Regions from separate parts of the Streptomyces sp. NPDC047917 genome, predicted to be linked through region 1. Evidence: riboswitches for the same ligand, from Rfam matches in the RefSeq annotation. Region 1 holds a riboswitch; the other holds the start of a gene.

What was found. Region 1 has a riboswitch for cobalamin ahead of metE (5-methyltetrahydropteroyltriglutamate--homocysteine S-methyltransferase). Riboswitches for the same ligand answer to the same signal wherever they lie in the genome.
Region 2: another riboswitch for cobalamin. It lies ahead of ACGF8B_RS05585 (ribonucleoside-diphosphate reductase subunit alpha); the one in region 1 lies ahead of metE (5-methyltetrahydropteroyltriglutamate--homocysteine S-methyltransferase).

The regions. Positions count from the first base shown of each region.
Region 1 covers NZ_JBIDCA010000004.1:300,593-308,104, forward strand. Annotated here, with positions in the region: gene ACGF8B_RS11105 (GNAT family N-acetyltransferase) at 1-159, shown strand, start outside; gene ACGF8B_RS11110 (CbtA family protein) at 240-1,013, opposite strand; gene ACGF8B_RS11115 (CbtB-domain containing protein) at 1,041-1,256, opposite strand; gene ACGF8B_RS11120 (histidine phosphatase family protein) at 1,519-2,118, shown strand; cobalamin riboswitch at 2,231-2,447, shown strand; gene metE (5-methyltetrahydropteroyltriglutamate--homocysteine S-methyltransferase) at 2,609-4,945, shown strand; gene ACGF8B_RS11130 (family 16 glycosylhydrolase) at 5,203-6,066, shown strand; gene ACGF8B_RS11135 (dihydrolipoyl dehydrogenase family protein) at 6,195-7,512, opposite strand, start outside.
Region 2 covers NZ_JBIDCA010000002.1:417,567-425,078, forward strand. Annotated here, with positions in the region: gene ACGF8B_RS05565 (family 20 glycosylhydrolase) at 1-1,424, opposite strand, end outside; gene ACGF8B_RS05570 (GlxA family transcriptional regulator) at 1,539-2,513, opposite strand; gene ACGF8B_RS05575 (hypothetical protein) at 2,595-2,807, shown strand; gene ACGF8B_RS05580 (ribonucleotide-diphosphate reductase subunit beta) at 2,832-3,848, opposite strand; gene ACGF8B_RS05585 (ribonucleoside-diphosphate reductase subunit alpha) at 3,848-6,259, opposite strand; cobalamin riboswitch at 6,399-6,540, opposite strand; gene mctP (monocarboxylate uptake permease MctP) at 6,706-7,512, opposite strand, start outside.

The DNA of each region.
Region 1 (7,512 bases):
TTCGCCCGTGAGGAGGGGGTGCGTCGTGTGCACGGTGACACCGACCTGGACAACGTCGCGTCCCAGCGCGTCATGGAAGCCGTCGGCATGCGTCTGGAGAAGCAGGACGAGCGGCTGAAGTACTACCGGACCGACTGGGGCCCGCGGTCCGAGGAGTGATCCGGTGCGGGCGGAACGCCGGAACCCCGACGGGAGGTCCCGTCGGGGTTCCGGCGTTCCGCCCGCGTGTGTGGTGCCGGTCAGCCGGCCGCGGTGGCCGGGCGGTTCGCGCCGCTGCCTCCGGTGGTGACGGTTCCGGTCCTCGGTGCGAGCAGCCGGTCCGTCAGATGGCCGAAGAGGAGCCCGAAGCTCACCCAGAGGGTGGTCTGCACGGCGAGGGTGCTCAGTCGGAACTCCCAGAGCAGGGAGGCCGGGAAGTCCTTGCCGACTTCGTTGTACGAGGGCAGGAACGCGTAGGCGACCCCGATCACCAGGACGTACGCGGCGGATGCCGTGACCGTCGCGTTCCAGTTGCCCAGACGGGGAGCCAGCCGTTTGCCGAGGATGACGGCGGCGACGGCCAGCAGCACGCTGAGGGCGACCATCAGGAAGAACAGCGCGGTGCGCGGACCGATGGTGTCGGGGTTGCCGACGGCCGGCGGGTTGGCCGGGTACTTCAGGAACGGGACGACGTACACCGTCAGCAGTGCCGCGCCCGCGATCAGCGCGGCCGTGGCCCGGGGGCCGAACCTGCCGATCCGGCCGAGGGCATAGCAGAAGACGAGTGCGGCGATGCCGCCGATGGCGACGCCGAAGACCAGTACACCGGTGGCGAGGCCGGCGGTCGACTGCATGGTGCGGCTGACCAGTTCCTCGCCGCCGTCGTGGTGGTGGCTGTGCGCCTCCTCCAGGGCGATGGCCGCGTCCACACGCGACTCACCGAGGAAGTAGGCGACCAGCAGAGCGAGCGCGCCCGCGGCGAGTCCGGCCAGCATGCCGCGGACGAGCAGGGCTCTGACAGATATGGAGTTCATGAGGTTTCCCCAGGATCGGACGGTACGTCAGTGGCAGGGGAATCCGAGGAGGTGGCGGCCGTCGTGGACCCACTCGTGGACACCTTCGCCGGAGATGACCGCGGTGGCGCCCTGCTCGGCACCGACGAAGTACAGCAGTACGAGCATGAGGATCCCGAAGAAGACCGCCCAGGGGGCGATGGCCTTCAGGGAGATGGGGGTGATCGCCGGTACGGCGGTGGCGGGGGCAGCAGTCTGTGCCATGACAGAACCTCCTGAGGGAACACGCGTCCCGATCGTGGTGCCTGAGACGTGGGTGCTGGGTCTGACTTCCCGCACAGGTACGGGTTCACAGTGGCGCGACCGTGCCGGATTCTCACCGGACTTCCGTCACACCTACGTCATGTTCGCCGTGACCATACCGCTTGGGGACAGGTGCCGCCATGGTGCCGGTGACGGGGCCCGACCGCCCGGATGCCATGGTGGGCACACCCGAGGGGCCAGAGTTCAGGGAGTTGACCGGGCCATGGCAGTACAGGTGATGTTGGTCTCACCGGCGCTCAACGCCGCGCTGCGCGAGGCCCGGTTCGACGGTGACGCGCCGTTGGACGCGGCCGGGGTCCGGCGGGCGGAGGCGGTCGCGGCCGCGGTGCCGGCCGCCGACCGGTATCTGCGCGGGCCGTCCGAACGATGTGCCGGGACCGCCGACGCGCTGGGGCTGCGGGCCGGACCCGAACCCGCCGTCCATGGCTGGGACATGGGACGGTGGAGCGGTCGGCGGCTGGCGGCGGTGAGCGCGTCCGAGCCGGAGGCGGTGTCGGCCTGGCTGACCGACCCTTCGGCGGCTCCGCACGGTGGCGAGTCCCTGCTCGAACTCTGCGCCCGGGCCGGACGCTGGCTGGACGCGCTGGAATCCACCGGGGACCGCGGGGGCGGCCGCGTGCTGGCGGTCGTCGAGCCGGCGGTGGTGCGGGCGGTGACCGTCGGGGCACTCGCTCTGCCGGTGGAGGCGTTCTGGCGGCTGGACGTCGCCCCGCTGACGCTGACCGCGCTCAGCGGCCGTTCCGGTCGGTGGAACCTGCGGTGCGGGCAGCAGCTGTCCCCCGCGACCGGCCCCGCCGTCTGACCCGGCCGACCGATCCGATCCGGTTGACCGATCCGATCCGGCCCGCGGTCCGGTCGGCCCTGCCGATCCTGCCGATCCGAATGTGCTGTCCGGGATCCGGAGCGGACCCCCTATGGTGATGGGCGCAGCTGGTTCGCCCTGTCCGCCAGGCAGGCGCGTCGCAAGAGGGAACCCGGTGGGAATCCGGGACTGCCCCGCAGCGGTGAGTGGGAACGACCGCCGTCATCGAGCACTGGACCCGACGGGTCCGGGAAGCGACGGCCAGTAGGTGTCTCGTACACGGGACGCGCCCACGAGTCCGAAGACCTGCCACTGCCCGTGCGCGTCGGACGCGCACGGTGATCCCGGTGACCTCGTGGGCGGGTCGGCGTACATATCGAGCAGGTCACGCGCGTCGGCACGGCGCCGCGGATCCGCCCGGTCCGTCATCCCTTCGCGTCTGCGATCCGTCCCGGGGTCGTACCAGGACACGCTCGCGAAGGAGAGTCACGTGACCACCGAGTCCGCAGTCGCGGCAGCCCGGGCCACCGTGTACGGCTACCCCCGCCAAGGGGGCGACCGGGAACTGAAGAAGGCCGTCGAGGGTTACTGGAAGGGCCGCGTCACCGCAGCCGCCCTCCGGGAGACCGCCGAAGAACTGCGCCGCGCCAACTGGCAACGGCTTGCCGACGACGGCATCCACGAGGTCCCGACCGGTGACTTCTCGTACTACGACCATGTGCTGGACACCAGCGTGATGGTCGGTGCCGTGCCCGTCCGGCACCGTGAAGCCGTCGCGACCGACGCGCTGGACGGCTATTTCGCGATGGCGCGCGGTACACAGGACGTGGCGCCGCTCGAAATGACCAAGTGGTTCGACACGAACTACCACTACCTGGTGCCGGAGCTCGGCCCCGACACCGTCTTCGCCGCCGACTCCACCAAGCAGGTCCGGGAGTTCGGGGAGGCGCTGGCGCTCGGGCACGACGCCAGGCCGGTGCTGGTGGGTCCGGTCACCTATCTGCTGCTGGCCAAGCCCGCTCCCGGTGTCGCCGCCGACTTCGAACCGCTGACCCTGCTCGACCGGCTGCTGCCGGTGTACGCCGAGGTGCTGGCCGATCTGCGTGCGGCCGGTGCCCAGTGGGTTCAGCTCGACGAGCCCGCGCTGGTGCAGGACCGTTCCCCCGCGGAACTGAACGCCGTCGCACGTGCCTACCGCGATCTCGGTGCGCTCGCCGACCGGCCGCGGCTTCTGGTCGCCTCGTACTTCGACCGGCTCGGTGACGCACTCGCCGTACTGGCGAATTCTCCGGTCGAGGGCCTCGCGATGGACTTCACCGGTCCGGCGGCCGCCAATCTGCGGGATCTCGCCGGGGTCGGCGGTCTGCCGGGCAGGCGGCTGGTCGCCGGGGTCGTCGACGGCCGCAACGTGTGGATCAACGACCTCCAGCAGTCCCTGGCCACGCTCGGCACCCTGCTCGGTCTGGCCGGCCGGGTCGATGTGGCGGCCTCCTGCTCGCTGCTGCACGTGCCGCTCGACCTGGCCGCCGAGCGCGACGTCGACCCACGGGTGGGGCGCTGGCTGGCCTTCGCCCGGCAGAAGTCGGCCGAGATCGCCACGCTCGCCAGGGGGCTTGCCCGGGGCACCGCGTCGATCGCCGCCGAACTCGTCGCCAACCGCGCCGACCTGGCCTCCCGGGCGGGTTCCGCGATCACCCACGATCCGGCGGTACGGGCCCGCACCTCGGCCGTCACGGCGGCCGACTCGCGCCGTGAACTGCCCTATCCGCAAAGGGCGGTGGCTCAGCGCGCCCGGCTCCGGCTACCGCTGCTGCCGACGACCACGATCGGCTCGTTCCCGCAGACCTCTCAACTGCGCACCGCACGAGCCGACCTGGCGGCAGGGCACATCGACGCCGCCGCGTACGGCAAACGCATCGAGGCCGAGATCCAGGAAGTGATCGCCTTCCAGGAGGCTGCTGGCATCGATGTGCTGGTGCACGGCGAGCCGGAACGCAACGACATGGTGCAGTACTTCGCCGAACGGCTCACCGGCTGCCTCGCCACCCGGCACGGCTGGGTCCAGTCGTACGGCACCCGGTATGTGCGGCCGCCGATCCTGGCCGGGGACATCGCGCGCCCGGAGCCGATGACGGTCCACTGGACCACGTACGCGCAGTCGCTCACCGGCCGGCCGGTCAAGGGCATGCTCACCGGCCCCGTCACCATGCTCGCCTGGTCCTTCGTCCGCGACGACCAGCCGCTCGGCGAGACCGCGCGCCAGATCGCCCTCGCCCTGCGGGACGAGGTGAACGACCTGGAGGCAGCCGGCAGTTCGGTGATCCAGGTGGACGAGCCCGCGCTGCGCGAGACACTGCCCCTGCGGGCCGCCGACCGAGCCGGGTACCTGGCCTGGGCCACCGAGTCGTTCCGGCTGGCCACCGGCGGCGTACGCCCGGACACCCAGATCCATACGCACATGTGCTACGCGGAGTTCGGCGACATCGTCCGGGCGATCGACGACCTGGACGCGGATGTGATCAGCCTGGAGGCGGCCCGCTCACACATGCGGGTGGCCGACGAGCTGGCGTCCGCCGGCTACCCGAGGGAGGTCGGCCCCGGCGTGTACGACATCCACTCCCCCCGGGTGCCGAGCGGCGGGGAGGTGGCCGCCCTGCTGCGCAAGGGCCTCGAAGCGATTCCCGCCGAGCGGCTGTGGGTCAATCCCGACTGCGGTCTGAAGACCCGGGGCTGGCCGGAGGTGCGCGCCTCGCTGGAGCACCTCGTGTCGGCGGCCGCCGAGGTGCGGGCCACTCTGCCCGGCAGCGCCGGTCCGCGGGTCCGCTGACGGTTCCGCGGCCCGGGGCGGGTGCCCGTTCGGGTGCCCGTCCCGGGCCGCGCCACGCCGCGTCACGGGGCACCATGCCCGAGCGGGCCGGCGGTGATCGGATGCAAGAAGTGTGGTCCGTACCAAGGTATTGACAGCTCCTTGGTTCACTTCTTAAATCGCATGAAGAACCAAGACCTCTCCCTGCTCCCCCACAACGGGCCTTTGTCATAGCCATGACATTCGGCTCGCTCCATTCCGCACGGGAAGGACCCCCCATGACCTCTCCCCGTCGTCTGCTGGCGGCCGCGCTCTCCGCGCTCGCTCTCGTCTCCGCCTCGTCCGCCCTCGCCTCCGGAGCGCCCGCACCCGGACCCCGCACCACCGCGGCCACGTTCACCGACGACTTCGACGGCCCGGCGGGCGCCGGCGTGGACGGCGCCAAGTGGCAGATCGAGACCGGCGACAACGTCAACAACCATGAACGGCAGTACTACACGGCCGGGAACAACAACGCGGCACTCGACGGCCAGGGCCATCTGGTCATCACCGCGCGCCGCGAGAACCCGAACAACTACCAGTGCTGGTACGGGACTTGCGAGTACACCTCGGCCCGGCTGAACACCTCCGGCAAGTTCACCCAGACGTTCGGTCACGTCGAGGCGAGGATGAAGGTGCCGCGCGGCCAGGGCATGTGGCCGGCCTTCTGGATGCTGGGCGACGACATCGGTCAGGTCGGCTGGCCGAACTCGGGCGAGATCGACATCATGGAGAACGTCGGCTTCGAACCGTCCACGGTCCACGGCACGTTGCACGGTCCGGGCTACTCCGGCTCGGGCGGCATCGGCGCCGCGTACACCCTGCCTGGCGGCCAGGCGTTCGCCGACGACTTCCACACCTTCGCCATCGACTGGGCTCCCGGCTCGGTGACCTGGTCCGTGGACGGAACCGTCTACCAGCGCCGCACACCCGCCGACCTGGGCGGCAACAACTGGGTGTTCGACAAGCCCTTCTTCCTGATCCTCAACCTCGCGGTGGGCGGCTACTGGCCGGGCGACCCCGACGGCAGCACCTCCTTCCCGCAGCAACTCGTCGTCGACCACGTGCGGGTCACCACCAGCGATCTCCGGCCGCCGGCCTGACCGCACGGCACGCACGACACGCACGGCACGCACGACACGCACGATCTGCCGGTGGCTCGTAGGACCGGTGGCGGGCCGCCGGTGACCTGTCACCGGTGACCCGCCACCGCCGGGCCCGCAGCGCGGGCCTACGCGTCCCGGTAGGACTCCAGCAGACGCAACCAGACCTCGCTGATCGTCGGGTACGCGGGAACGGCGTGCCACAGCCGGTCGACGGGGACCTCGCCCGCGACCGCGATCGTCGCCGAGTGCAGCAGCTCGCCGATGCCCGGCCCCACGAAGGTGACGCCGAGCAGCGTCTCCCGGTCGAGGTCCACGATCATGCGGGCGCGGCCCCGGTATCCGTCCGCGTACAGGCCGGAGCCGGCCACCGCGGCGAGGTCCTGGTCGACGGCCCGGACCCGGTGGCCGGCCCGTTCGGCCTCGGCGAGGGTGAGGCCGACCGAGGCGGCCTCCGGGTCGGTGAAGACGACCTGGGGGACGGCCGCGTGGTCGGCGGTGGCCGCGTGGGCGCCCCAGCGGTCGGTCTCCAGTGGCGGTGCGCCGGCGGCACGGGCGGCGATCGCGGCGCCCGCGATGCGTGCCTGGTACTTGCCCTGGTGGGTGAGGAGCGCCCGGTGGTTGACGTCGCCGACGGCGTAGAGCCAGGTGGTGCCGTCCACGCGGCAGCTGTCGTCGACGGTGAGCCAGGTGCCGGGCTCCAGGCCCACCGTCTCCAGTCCGAGGTCTTCGGTGCGCGGGGCCCGGCCGGTGGCGAAGAGGATCTCGTCGGCCTCGATCTGTTCGCCGCCGTCCAGCTCCACGGTGACCGGGCCGTCCGGGACCGCGCGCCGCACGGCGGCGGCCGAGACCCCGGTGCGGATGTCGGCGCCCGCCTCGGTGAGCGCCTGCCCGACCAGTTCGCCGGCGAAGGGCTCCATCTTCGGCAGCAGGCCCTTGCCGCGGATCAGCATCGTCACCCGGGCGCCGAGGGCCTGCCAGACGGTGGCCATCTCCACACCGACCACACCGCCGCCGACGATCACGAGGCGACCGGGCACCTTCTTGGCGCTCGTCGCCTCCCGGCTGGTCCAGGGACGGGCCCCGTCGATGCCCGGCAGGTCGGGCACGACGGCGCGGCTGCCGGTGCAGACGGCAACGGCGTGGCGGGCGGTGAGCCGGTGTTCGGTGCCGTCGGGCGCGGTGACGGAGACCGTTTTCGTGCCGGTGAGCCTGCCCCGGCCGCGGTAGATGTCCGCGCCGATGCCCTCCAGCCAGGCGACCTGTCCGTCGTCCTTCCAGTGCGATGCGTACGCGTCGCGATGGGCGAGGACCGCCGCAGTGTCCAGCGGTCCCCGCACGGCCTCGCTGAGGCCCGGGACGCGGCGGGCGTCGGCGCGGGCCACCACCGGGCGCAGCAGGGCCTTGCTGGGCATGCACGCCCAGTAGGAGCACTCGCCGCCGATG
Region 2 (7,512 bases), on a different contig from region 1:
CAGGCGGACTGCGCCAGGAAGCGCAGCGGCATGAAGGTCTTCGCCTCCACCTCGTTCTCGGTCTCGGCCGCGGCGCTGTCCGGCCACAGACTGATCTTGGCCCCGGTGAGGTTCGCCGTCTTCGCGGGCAGGGTCTCGCCCTCGAAGCGCAGCGGGGTCCAGTCGCTCTCGTAGAGCTGCCGGGTCTGCGTGGTGTAGCCGCCGCGCACCAGGTACAGCGCGTAGGCGGAGTTCATCACCGGCCGGCCCTCGGCGAGCAGCGAGGACGGCTTCTGGATGGCGCCACCGCCCAGCCAGTGCTCGACGGTGATGTCACGGTCGAGCGGCACCACGCCGTTCCTGCCCGCCAGACCGTCGTTCCAGATCCGCAGCGACCGGCCGCCGGCCGTCACGTGCGCGTCGACCCGGTTGATGAAGTCGACGAAGAGGTCGTCGGGGGTGGCGTCCGCGCCGAACTTCGCGGTCGCCGCGGTCTGCAACTGCGGATAGTTCGGGTACGAGGAGCCGATCATGTACTCGTCCGCACCCATGTGCCAGGTACGGGTGTCCCACACCTCCAGCGCCTCGTCGACCATCGAGGTGTAGTACGCGAGCGCCTCGGGCCGGGAGATGTCGAGCCGGGGCGGGGAGGCGACGCCGTCCTTGTCCTTGAGCTGGAGCTCCGGGTGGTTCTCCAGATAGGTGTCCATGTGGCCGGGGGAGTTGATCTCCGGCACCAGTTCGACGTGGTACTTCTTCGCCAGCGCGACCAGGGTGCGGACCTGCGGCTTCGTGTAGTAGCCCCAGAACGCCGACGCCGGGTCGGTGTCGCTCCTGACCTTGGCCTCGATCCACAGCTGGTTGAGCTTCTGGGACGCCATGTCCTTCATCAGCCGCTCGAACCACGGGAGCGACACGTTGATGTAGCAGGCGCAGACGCCGACGCCGCGCTCCCGGTAGGCCGGAACGTCGGTCGCCGAACCGCGCGCGGCCCTGCCGTCGTCGTTCAGCAGTTGCAGTACGGTCCGGGAGCCGTAGAAGACGCCGGTGGAGGTCGCGGCCGTGACGGTGACCCGGTCGCCGACGTCGAGCCGGTAGCCCTCCGCGCCCAGCGAGCCCTTCAGGGACGGGTCCTGGCGCAGCACGACGTCGCCGGTACGGGCCGCCGCGGGGCCCCGTGACACCGAGGCCCGGCCGGTGGCCAGCTCACCGGCGAACCGGCGCGCGTCGGCGGTCGTACGGCTGTCGCGTACCCCGTCCAGCACGATCCGGGCCCGGTCGGCCAGCGTGAACTCGCCCTCCCCGGGCCGCCATTGCCGCAGCGAGGGCAGTACTTCGGGCGGGGGCGCGGCGGAGGCGGTGTCCCCGGCCGAAGCGCTCTGCCAGGGCAGCAGCGCGGCGGCGAGCGCGGCCACCACGGCCCCGATGGTCCTTCGTCTTGTCATCTGCATGTCCATGCCATCGACCCTGTGGGCTCCGCCGGGTCACGGTCCATGGACAGGTGTGCCGAAGGGTTGGACGATTGATCCGACGTCAGATCTGTGACTGGCGGGCGCGGGTCAGGCCGCTCCGATCATCGTGGTCGGGCCGCGGAAGGTACGGCGATACGTGTTCGGGGTGGTGCCCAAGGAGCGTACGAACTGGTGGCGCAGGGCGGCGGCGGTGCCGAAACCGGTGCGCCCGGCGATCGTGTCCACCGTTTCATCGGATGTCTCCAGCAGGTGCTGCGCCAGCAGCACCCGCTGGCGCAGCAACCAGCGGTACGGAGTGGTGCCCGTCTCCTGCTGGAAGCGGCGGGCGAAGGTGCGCGGCGACATGTGGGCCTGGGCGGCGAGCCGCTCGACGGTCATCTCCTGGTCGAGGTGGCGCTCCATCCAGACCAGCGTCTCGCCGACGGTGTCGCAGGGCGTGCGGGGCAGCGGCCGCTCGATGTACTGCGCCTGGCCGCCGTCCCGGTGCGGCGGCACCACCATCCGGCGGGCGATCGCGTTGGCGGTGTCGGGGCCGTACGCCTGCCGGACCAGATGCAGACAGGCGTCGATCCCGGCCGCCGTGCCCGCCGAGGTGATGACCTGGCCGTCGTCCACGTACAGCACGTCGGGTTCGACGACGGCCCGGGGGAAGCGGCGGGCCAGCTCCGCCGCGTGGCGCCAGTGGGTGGTGCAGCGGCGCCCGTCCAGCAGCCCGGCCGCGCCGAGGACGTACGCGCCGGAGCAGACGCTCATGACTCTGGCCCCCCGGTCCACGGCCCGGCGCAGCGCGTCGAGGACCTCCTCGGGGTACTCCCGGTCCATGAAGTGGCTGCCGGCCGGTACGGCGATGAGGTCGGCCTCCTCCAGGCGGTCGAGGCCGTACGGCGTGCTGATGGTGAAGCCGGCATGGGTCCGCAGCTGCGGACCCTCGGCGGAGACCACGGCGAAATCGTGGACCGGCAGGCCCACGTCACTGCGGTCGAGGCCGAAGACCTCGCACAGCACGCCCAGTTCGAAGGGGTGGACCTCGTCGAGCAGCAGAGCGGCGACATTTTTCAGCATGGAGACAGTGTGGCAGTAATTCGATGTTCCATGACAGTCCTGCCACTGCCGCAATGTGTCCGCGCGGGCGAGAGTAGAGCCATGAACACATTCACGAACGTCCTGGGCATAGCCGCACTTATCGCCCTCGTCCTGCTGCCTGCCCTCGCCGGACTCGCCCGTGAGCGCCGCATCGACCGCGAGCTGCGGGCCGCGGAACGGGCCCGGAGCGACGGACCCCCGCAAACGACGGGCGCCGCGCAGCCCGTCACGGCTGCGCGGCGCCCCCACCTCGGAAGCTGGGCCAGGATCTAGGCCCTCCGGACCCGGAAACCGGATCTAGAAGTCGTCGTCGAAGGCGACCGAGCCCTCCACCGCCACCTGGTACGCGGACGGCCGGCGCTCGAAGAAGTTCGTCAGCTCCTGGACACCCTGGAGCTCCATGAACGAGAACGGGTTCTCCGAGCCGTAGACCGCCGGGAAGCCGAGGCGGGTGAGCCGCTGGTCGGCGACGCACTCCAGGTACTGCCGCATCGACTCGGTGTTCATACCGGGCAGCCCGTCACCGCACAGATCGCGGCCGAACTGCAGCTCCGCGGCCACGGCCTCCTTGAGCATGTCGGTGACCTGCTGCTGGAGCTCGTCGTCGAAGAGGTCCGGCTCCTCCTTGCGGACGGTGTCCACGACCTCGAACGCGAAGTTCATGTGCATCGTCTCGTCACGGAAGACCCAGTTGGTGCCCGTGGCGAGACCGTGCAGCAGACCCCGCGAGCGGAACCAGTAGACGTACGCGAACGCGCCGTAGAAGAACAGCCCCTCGATGCACGCCGCGAAGCAGATCAGGTTCAGCAGGAAGCGGCGGCGGTCGGCCTTCGTCTCCAGCCGGTCGATCTTCTCGACCGAGTCCATCCACTTGAAGCAGAACTGCGCCTTCTCACGGATCGACGGGATCTCCTCGACCGCGTCGAACGCCGCCGCCCGGTCGTCCGGGTCGGGCAGGTAGGTGTCCAGCAGCGTCAGATAGAACTGGACGTGCACGGCCTCCTCGAAGAGCTGCCGCGACAGATACAGCCGCGCCTCGGGGGAGTTGATGTGCTTGTACAGCGTCAGCACGAGGTTGTTGGAGACGATCGAGTCACCCGTCGCGAAGAACGCGACCAGCCGGCCGATCATGTGCTGCTCGCCGGGGGACAGCTTGGCGAGGTCGGCGACGTCGGAGTGCAGGTCGACCTCCTCCACCGTCCAGGTGTTCTTGATCGCGTCCCGGTAGCGCTCGTAGAAGTCCGGGTAGCGCATCGGCCGCAGCGTCAGTTCGAACCCCGGGTCGAGCAGGTTCTTGTTCTCGGATGTGCTCATTACTGGCAGGCCTCGCAGGACTCGGGGTTTTCGAGGGAGCAGGCGATCGCGTCCGCGTCGGGCGCCGACGCCTGCTGTACGGGAATGGGGGCGGTGGCCGCGGTCTGGCCGGAGGCGGCGCGGGCGATCCGGGTCGCCGGGCGTGAACGCAGGTAGTACGTCGTCTTCAGCCCCTGCTTCCAGGCGTACGCGTACATCGAGGAGAGCTTGCCGATCGTCGGCGTCTCCAGGAACAGGTTCAGCGACTGGCTCTGGTCCAGGAACGGCGTACGGGCCGCCGCCATGTCGATCAGGCCGCGCTGCGGGATCTCCCACGCGGTGCGGTACAGCGCCCGCACGTCCTCGGGGATCCAGGCGAAGCCCTGCACCGAGCCGCTGGCCTCGCGCAGCGCCTCACGGGTGCGCGCGTCCCACACGCCGAGCTTCTTCAGCTCGTCCACCAGATAGGCGTTGACCTGGAGGAACTCACCGCTGAGCGTCTCGCGCTTGAAGAGGTTGGAGACCTGCGGCTCGATGCACTCGTACACGCCCGCGATCGAGGCGATCGTCGCCGTCGGCGCGATGGCCAGCAGCAGCGAGTTGCGCATCCCGCTCTTCGCGACCCGGGCGCGCAGCGCGTCCCAGCGCTCCGGCCAGTTCAGCGCGGTGTCGTAGTGGTCGGGGTGCAGCACCCCGCGCGACGCCCGCGTCCGCGACCAGGCCGGCAGCGGGCCCGAGCGCTCGGCGAGCTCGCAGGACGCCTCGTACGCGGCGAGCATGATCCGCTCGGAGATCTTCGTGGACAGCGCCCGCGCCTCGGGGGAGTCGAAGGGCAGCCGCAGCTGGAAGAAGACGTCCTGGAGGCCCATGGCGCCCAGGCCCACGGGGCGCCACTTCGCGTTGGAGCGGCCGGCCTGCTCGGTCGGGTAGAAGTTGATGTCGACGACCCGGTCGAGGAAGGTCACGGCGGTGCGGACGGTGGCGTCCAGCCGCTCCCAGTCGATCCCGCCGTCGGCGACGAACGCGCCGAGGTTGACCGAGCCCAGGTTGCAGACCGCCGTCTCGCCGTCGTCGGTGACTTCGAGGATCTCGGTGCACAGATTCGACGAGTGGACGACGCTGCCCGGCTCGGCGGTCTGGTTCGCGGTCCGGTTGGAGGCGTCCTTGAACGTCATCCAGCCCTGGCCGGTCTGCGCGAGGGTGCGCATCATCCGGCCGTACAGCTCGCGCGCCGGCATCGACTTGCGGGCCAGGCCCCTGGCCTCGGCCGCCCGGTACGCGGCGTCGAACTCGTCGCCCCACAGGTCGACCAGCCCGGGCACGTCGGCGGGCGAGAACAGCGACCAGTCGCCGTCCGCGTCGACCCGGCGCATGAACTCGTCCGGGATCCAGTGCGCCAGGTTGAGGTTGTGGGTACGCCGCTGGTCCTCACCCGTGTTGTCGCGCAGCTCCAGGAACTCCTCGATGTCCGCGTGCCAGGTCTCCAGGTAGATGGCGGCGGCGCCCTTGCGGCGGCCCCCCTGGTTGACCGCGGCGACGGAGGCGTCGAGCGTCTTCAGGAACGGCACGATGCCGTTGGAGTGCCCGTTGGTGCCCCGGATCAGCGAACCGCGGGAGCGGATGCGGGAGTACGACAGACCGATGCCGCCCGCGTGCTTCGAGAGCCGCGCCACCTGGTGGTAGCGGTCGTAGATCGAGTCGAGCTCGTCCAGCGGGGAGTCCAGCAGGTAGCAGGAGGACATCTGCGGGTGCCGGGTACCGGAGTTGAAGAGGGTGGGGGAGGACGGCAGGTAGTCGAGCCGGCTCATCAGCCCGTACAGCGCCGCCACCTCGTCCACGGCCCGCTGCGACTCGTCCTCGGCCAGCCCGGCCGCGACCCGCAGCATGAAGTGCTGGGGCGTCTCGACGACCTGACGGGTGTGCGGGTGGCGCAGCAGGTACCGGCTGTGCAGGGTCCGCAGCCCGAAGTAGCCGAAGCGGTCGTCCGCGCCGTCGGCGAGCGAGCGTGCCACCAGCGCGTCGAGGGCGGCCGCGTGGGTGGCGACGAACGCGGCGGTACGGTCCGCGATCAGGCCCTCGCGGTGGCCGACGGCGACCGAGGCGGAGAAGGAGACCGCGCCCTGGCCGGCCGCCTCGTCCGCGATGGCGAGGGTCAGCAGCCGGGCGGCGAGCCGGGAGTAGGCGGGGTCCTCGGAGATCAGCCCCGCGGCGGCCTCGGTCGCCAGCGACCGCAGCTCGGCCTCGTCCGCGCGGGCGCTGCGGCCACGCAGCGCGGCGGCGGCGACCCGGCCGGGGTCGGTGTCGGGCAGATCGGCGGTCAGGTCGGTCAGGGTCCGCAGCAGTGCGGTTCCCGGTCCGTCCTGTGCGGCGGCCTCGGACTCGGCTGCTGCGGACACGGCGACTGAAGCCGGATCGGCTGGCGCGATGGTCACGTGGTGCTCTCCCTCGCTCGGCTCGGGGCCGGCGGGGAACGGGGCAGCCCTGCGCGAGCACACCCGGGACAGGGCAGCACTCCGCACGGCGTCCACCGGCCCAACCGCGAGGCCCGGACGTCTGGGCATCCGGTTCGGTCGAGCCGGATGCGCTGCCGGCAGGTCATCGGACTGACTCGGGGGTGCACAAAAGCGCACTGAATACACCGTTGCGGGACAGTTCCGGATTCGCACCGGATTCCCCTGCGGCGACAGCGAGGACGAGCATACATGTGGGGGCTGCCCGATGAGGCAGCCCCCACATGTTGTGTCGTGCGTTCGAGTCGGGCCCACAGAACGGGCCGTGCGGCCCGTTCCCGGACCGTCCGGCCGGATCACGCCGACGGCCCGCCGCGCCCCGTTGCAGGGGGCTCGACGGGCCGCCGGAAGGCCGTGGGCGACGGTCGTCAGTGGCCGCCCGGAGCCCCCGCGGTGGCCGGCGGGAGCTCGGTGGCGACACCCGGGTCGCCCGCGTCGGCGGTGTAGTCGGACGGGGCGGTCTCGTCGATCCCGGCGGGTGCCTTCAGGGCGTTCAGGACGAAGGTCAGCACCACCGCCACGACCACGTTCAGCACGAACGCGGTGAGTCCGATGTAGCCGATCTCGCCGATCCCCGGGATCTCCTTGGACGAGCCGCCGAAGTGCGCCTGGGTCGGGCTGGCGACCCCGTACGCGGCCACCGTCCCGTACACCATGCCGACCGCCCAGCCCGCGAGCAGCGCCCAGCGGTGGAACCAGCGGGTGAACAGGCCGCCGACCAGGGCCGGCATGGTCTGGAGGATCCAGATGCCGCCGAGCAGCTGGAAGTTGATCGCGACCGTCTTGTCCATGGTGAGGACGAAGGCCAGCGCGCCGACCTTGACCAGCAGCGACACCAGCTTGGAGACCTTGGTCTCCTGCTCCGGGGTCGCGTCCGGCTTCAGGAAGTCCTTGTAGATGTTGCGGGTGAACAGGTTGGCCGCGGCGATCGACATGATCGCGGCGGGCACCAGCGCGCCGATGCCGATGGCGGCGAACGCGACGCCCGCGAACCAGTCCGGGAACATGTTCTCGAACAGCTGCGGAATGGCCAGCTGGCCGTTGTCCACCTTGATCCCGGCGGCGATGGCCATGAAGCCGAGCAGCGCCAGCAGACCCAGCATCAGCGAATACAGCGGCAGGATCGTGGTGTTGCGCCGGATCACGTTGCGGCTGCGGCTGGAGAGCGTCGCCGT